DNA from 2 places in the Paenibacillus sp. S33 genome. Region 1 is predicted to be linked to the other one. Evidence: predicted binding sites of a transcription regulator. Region 1 holds the regulator's gene; the other holds the start of a gene.
The links. The regulator NrdR, encoded in region 1, represses ribonucleotide reductase genes. The targets are predictions, from matches to a motif close to AACACNATATATNGTGTT.

Region 1 (3,136 bases):
ATTGCGGCAGCTCTAGCTGTTGCCTTGATACTCATTGTTCTATATCAAAATTCCTACAAGATGACGGAAGAAAAAATACAAATTGCGACACCCAAAGGGCTCCTAACAGGCACGTTAGCTTTGCCTAAGGGTTACTCGGGAAAGGTTGGATTAATTGTTTTTGTGCATGGGGATGGTCCTATTAATGACACATATGATGATGGATACAAACCACTGTGGGAAAAGTTCGCCTCCAAGGGTTATGCCTCCCTGTCATTGAATAAGCCCGGTATTAATAGTGCCCCTGGAAATTGGCTGGATCAAAGCATGGAGGACCGCGCACAGGAGATCCGATATGCAATAGACTGGGCGAGAACCTTGCCGATGATTGATACGCAAAAAATCGGCCTATGGGGAGCCAGTCAAGCAGGATGGGTCATTCCGAAGATCGTTAAAGAGGAACATGATATTGCATTCAGCATCCTTGTATCGCCTGCCGTGAACTGGATTTCCCAAGGACAATTTAATACCAGAAAAGAAATGGAGCAAGAAGGAGCTACTCCGCAAGAAATTCAAAAGACATTGAACTACGATCAAGAGATTCTACAGTTACTGAAAAAACATGCTTCTTATGAAGAATACCTAAGCATAGCCGATCCTGAGGATATGATCTCCAAAGAAAGATGGAGCTTTATAGGCAAAAATTTTCGGTCTGATTCCACCGAAGAATTAAGTCACTTCCATTCTCCTGTACTCTTGGTTCTGGCTGGCAAAGATATTAATGTAGATGTAAAGGATACCGAGCGAGTCTACCGCCAGAAAATACCCGCAGAGCTGCTGTCCGTTATTCATTTACCTGAAGCCGACCATTCCATGATGGATGAAAAAATCGCGCGTTCAAAATCTCTAACTTTTTTAACAGCCGTATTCGCCCCAAGAAAATTGGTGAATGACGAGTATCTCAAAATCCTTGCCGATTATGTCAATCAACGGAAACCCCATGATGTTTTCAGCTAGACTGAGAATAGATCTATAAACAACAAAAAAACGGCATCTCTGCCGTTTTTTCTAAAGGATGGACTCTCAGGGACTCGAACCCTGGACCAATTGATTAAGAGTCAACTGCTCTACCAACTGAGCTAAGAGTCCATAATTAAAAGTTTGGTGGAGCCTAGGGGGATCGAACCCCTGACCTCATCGCTGCCAGCGATGCGCTCTCCCAGCTGAGCTAAGGCCCCATCATAAGTAAGTTTAATCAACGTTTCAAGCGACTTCTATATCATATAAAATTTTTATCCCTGTGTCAATACTTTTATAAAAAATATAATCATCTTCCCACTTTGTCCCAAGAAAGATACAGTCAGCGATCAGTCGCTGGCTGTATCTTTAGATAATAGTGTTTTCAGTTCCTTCATAAACATATTGATGTCTTTAAACTGACGATAGACGGACGCAAAACGGACGTAGGCGACTTCATCCACTGGGTAAAGCTGTTCCATGACCAGCTCACCGATCTGCTGGCTATCCACTTCTGTGGCTGCTGTGTTGCGGATAGCGTTCTCTACCTGGGATACGATCATATCCAGTTGCTCGACGGATACTGGACGCTTCTCGCAGGCCCGAATGAGGCCACGCAGCATTTTATCACGACTAAATTCTTCACGGCTGCCGTCTTTTTTGATGACCATGAGCGGGGTTTCCTCCACCATTTCAAAGGTGGTAAAACGCCTGGCACACTGCTCACATTCACGGCGGCGACGGATGGACTTGTTATCATTCGCAGGTCGCGAATCCAACACTTTCGTGCCGTTGTAGGCACAATACGGACATTTCATAATCTCACCACTTTCTTTTTCCAATAAATTCCCGAAGATTCTTAGTAATAATTTTGTCAAAACGGATCATAATATGTTTACCATATCGCGAGGAGGTGAACAACAATGGCACAAGGAAACAATGGCAACTCCAACAATCTGGTAGTCAGCAGATCCTCCGGCGCTCTGGAGCAAATGAAATATGAAATCGCTCAAGAGCTGGGTATCAGCATTCCTCAAGATGGATACCAAGGTAACATGACTTCCTATGAGAACGGTTCGATCGGGGGCTACATCACAAAACGCCTCGTAACGATCGCCGAACAACAATTGGCAGGTCAATACCAATAATCGCGGTAATAATGCAGAAATAACAAGATAAAGTGTATGGATGGGCTGCTAAAAACAGCCTGTCCTGCGCTTTTTTCATTTTAAAGCGAAAAGGCTCATCATGTCATTAACTTGCCATTTAAAAATCATTATAAATTTTCGTGTATTGCCTGTAGTAATAAATGACCCGCTGTACATAATGTCGTGTCTCACCAAAAGGGATTTGCTTAATGGACTCTTCTTTTCCATCCCACACTCCCTTATCCAGCCACTCCTGAACTTTCCCTGGCCCTGCATTGTAAGCAGCTACGATTGCTACAGGATTATCCTGAAACTTCATGGATAGGTTATGCAAATACCAGGTTCCCAGCTCAATATTGGTGCCAGGCTCGTGCTTGACACTGTCCAGCGGAACCTTTTGAATCTGGGCACTGTCCATAATCCAATTTGCCGTATTCGGCATAATCTGCATCAGGCCCAGTGCACCCTTATGCGACTGCTTGCTGGTTTTAAAATTGGTTTCTACACGGATAATAGACGCCACCAAAAATGGGTCCACTTCATACGTTTGTGAATACTGCCGAATCTCATCCTTATATTGAATTGGATAGAACCAGGACATCCAATTTGAATTAAGGAACAGGATCAGGACAAACCCGACAAACAAAGTGAGCAGGACTCTTTTCTTTCGCAAAATATTCATGCAAGTCCCTTCCGCTGCCAAAATTGATCAATTTGTCGTTTCGTCTCAGTCTGTGTTCCGCTATTATCGATAACGATATCGGCCAAGCTTTTCTTTTGTTCAATATCCATTTGTGCGGACAGCCTAAGTCCAGCTTGCTCCTCCGTCAGACCGTCTCTGAGCATCAGACGCTGGAGCTGAATATCACGTGGTACGTACACAACCATAATTTCCTCGTACAAGCTCTCCAGCCCGGACTCGTACAGTAACGGGATATCTGCCAAAACAAGCTTGTCCGGCTGTTCCCGTTCATATGCTTCCATGCGCATAC
Region 2 (3,136 bases), 150 kb from region 1:
CCTGATTGTAAACATATAGCCAGACCCCCAAAAACTTGCGCGAACACAAGCACCCCGATATGATCTGTCCAAACGAACAACACACTGTAGACTAAAAAACAGCAAAGTCCCAAAATAACAGAAATTTTTCTGCCATACTTGTCTGCAATCGCCCCTGTGGGTATCTCAAACAAAAAAATACTTACAAAAAATACAACCAGTAAGAAGTTCGCACTTTGCAGAGAAAGTCCTTTAGCTAATAGAAATAGGATGAGCGTAGTCCCCGTGATTTCACTCATAAAAAATTGAAGAAAGCTGACGGAGTAAAATAGCTTATGAGGTTGCACTCTCAGGACTCCGTCGCTTGCTCTCAGCCTTATATTCACTTCGCAAAATCCCCATCTGAATAATGTCATAGTATTGCCCTTCCCTGAATAGCTTTTCCCGCAGCCGACCTTCTTCCTTGAAGCCGCAGGCCAGATAGCAACGGTGTGCACGTTCATTGAACGCATAGACCTCCAACTCCAGCCGATGCAGATTCAGCGTATGAAATGCGAATTTTTGTAACAACCGGATCGCTTCCCGTCCGTAACCTTTGCCCAGATCGCCGTCACGCCCGATCACAACACCAAGGGTGGCGTGCCGATTCACCCAGTTGATTTTGAATAAATCCAGTTGTCCGATATAGTCCAGTGTGTCTTTATGCGCAATGACAAAACCTTTGATCTCGGGGTTGCCGTCAATCATCATCTGCACAAAGGATTCGCTATTCACCTGTGAATGCGGGTAGATAAACACGTCGCTTAAACCACGTGTGATTTCCGGGTCATTGACCCATTTTCGGATAGCTGGTATATCTTCTTGACGGTATTCTCTCAATACTATTCGTTTTCCAATGATATGCGGCATCGTAATCTTCCCTCCAATTATGTATTTGTTTTGGCAATACTAACTCGCCGCCAACACCTTTACGCTTCCATTACTCTCACAAACTCCAGAAAACGTGTACCTTTATAATGAAGCTCCCCACGATCCCCGATCACAATCATACCAAAGTCTGTATCCTTCACCTCCAGCTCCATACGTTCACCCCCGTCAAACTCAAAGGTGATATAATAATATGTCGAAGCTGAAAAATCGCCTGATCCCCCACGCACTCTCGTCCGTTTATCCACAACCTTACATGAACGTTGTACCCGTTCGGCTGCTTGATTGGACAGGCCCGCTCCTATCGTTTTGACAATTCCCATAATCATTACAAAAGCAATGAGTCCAAATACGATAAAAAAGATTGTATTAAACGATTGAAATTCCATAAAATCACTTCCCATTCGCTTCATCCTTTCTACAGTAAAATGTAAATTTTCCATTCTATTGCCCATTGACAAATCGTACATCTTCACCCTCAAAAACTCCAATACTTTTTTAACATACTTACGAAAAAAAAGTTCTTTCGCTCTTTTCCGCACCCCGCTTGGACTTATACCCGATCTGGGTCCTCTGATCCCCTCTAGACCGATTGACAAAACTATATATAGATATAAAATAGAAAATGTACTCTAAATATAGTGTAAAAAACGTATTTATGCCCGATATCTTGAAGATACAGGTATGAAAATACATGTAAATATAGAGTCAAAATCTTAAATGGCGCAGCCAGCAAGGGATTCCATCTATAATAGATCCCAGGCAATGCGTTTTCTTTTTTCGTTAATTGTTTAAGGAGGTTGCATACCATGCTGATTGCATATGATTCGAAGACCGGCAATGTAAAAAGATTTATAAACAAGCTCAAGCTTCCAGCGGTTCAGATCGAGGAGCAAATGACTATAGAAGAACCTTACGTACTTATTACATATACAACTGGGTTTGGGCAGATACCTGAGAGGGTATCTTCCTTTTTGAAAAAGAATGCTCAAAACCTTGTTGGTGTAGCTGCAAGCGGCAACCGTAACTGGGGTGAGAAATTTGCCAAAAGTGCGGATTTGATTGCCGATCATTATAATGTCCCCGTGATTAGTAAATTTGAATTATCTGGAACGTTCGGAGATGTAGAGCGTTTTAAACAGGAGGTGAGCCGAGTTGCGGCATATTGAATTGAACAACATGTTGATGAAACGCGATACAGACGGCTTTTTCCAATTGGAAAAAGACCAAGAGGCTGTAGCAGAGTTTATGAAGGAAGTTCAGGAACGGAGTTTGAAGTTTGCTGACACAGCCGCTCAAGTGCTGTATATGATTGAGAATGATTATTACGAAAATTTCTATAACAGCTACACGGCTGACGAAATTAATGATATTTTCCATATCACTCATAGCTATAATTTTAAATTTCCTTCCTATATGGCAGCATCCAAGTTTTACACCGACTATGCAATGAAGAGTAACGACCGGAAAGTCTATCTGGAACATTACCCTGACCGGGTTGCTGCTGTCGCGCTGCATTTAGGACGCGGTAATGCCGATACGGCACGCCTGTTGTCCCGCTCGATGATGGAGCAACGCCTCCAGCCAGCAACACCAACCTTCCTGAATGCAGGCAAAAGCCGCCGTGGGGAATTGGTATCCTGCTTCCTGCTCGAAATGGACGACTCCCTGAACTCAATCAACTATGTGCTGAACACCTGCATGCAGTTGTCCAAAATCGGGGGCGGTGTTGCGGTCAACCTGTCGAAACTGCGGGCACGCGGCGAAGCGATTAAAGGCGTAGAAGGCGCAGCAAAAGGCATTATGCCTGTGCTGAAGCTGATGGAAGACGGCTTCTCCTATGCGGATCAAATGGGACAACGTAAAGGCTCTGGGGCAGCCTATTACAACATTTTCGGATGGGACGTGCTTGAGTTCCTGGATAGCAAAAAGATCAATGCTGACGAAAGAGTACGTCTCAAGACACTTTCTATTGGATTGCTGGTGCCAAACCGCTTTTACAAGCTGGCTCAAGATAATGAACCGCTGCATGTATTTGCTCCTTACAGTGTGTTCAAAGCCTATGGAACGCATCTGGACGACATGGATTTGGATGAAATGTACGACACGTTGCTCGCTGACGATCGGGTGAAGAAAAAAATAGCGATGAGCGCACGTGACATGCTGACGAAAATTGCCATGATTCAGTTGGAGTCTGGTTATCCATATATCATGAACAAAAGTAACGCGA

Region 2: nrdI (class Ib ribonucleoside-diphosphate reductase assembly flavoprotein NrdI) is a predicted target of NrdR. The motif match lies at 1,535-1,552, and genes of this name have one in related genera.

The regions. Positions count from the first base shown of each region.
Region 1 covers NZ_JBSIEZ010000001.1:1,851,613-1,854,748, reverse strand. Annotated here, with positions in the region: gene ACWGXJ_RS08735 (alpha/beta hydrolase family protein) at 1-996, shown strand, start outside; tRNA gene ACWGXJ_RS08730 (tRNA-Lys) at 1,056-1,128, opposite strand; tRNA gene ACWGXJ_RS08725 (tRNA-Ala) at 1,142-1,217, opposite strand; gene nrdR (transcriptional regulator NrdR) at 1,347-1,814, opposite strand; gene ACWGXJ_RS08715 (alpha/beta-type small acid-soluble spore protein) at 1,920-2,144, shown strand; gene ACWGXJ_RS08710 (lytic transglycosylase domain-containing protein) at 2,263-2,826, opposite strand; gene coaE (dephospho-CoA kinase) at 2,823-3,136, opposite strand, start outside.
Region 2 covers NZ_JBSIEZ010000001.1:2,001,547-2,004,682, reverse strand. Annotated here, with positions in the region: gene ACWGXJ_RS09535 (MFS transporter) at 1-326, opposite strand, end outside; gene ACWGXJ_RS09530 (GNAT family N-acetyltransferase) at 313-888, opposite strand; gene ACWGXJ_RS09525 (DUF2500 domain-containing protein) at 948-1,310, opposite strand; gene nrdI (class Ib ribonucleoside-diphosphate reductase assembly flavoprotein NrdI) at 1,716-2,075, shown strand; gene nrdE (class 1b ribonucleoside-diphosphate reductase subunit alpha) at 2,062-3,136, shown strand, end outside.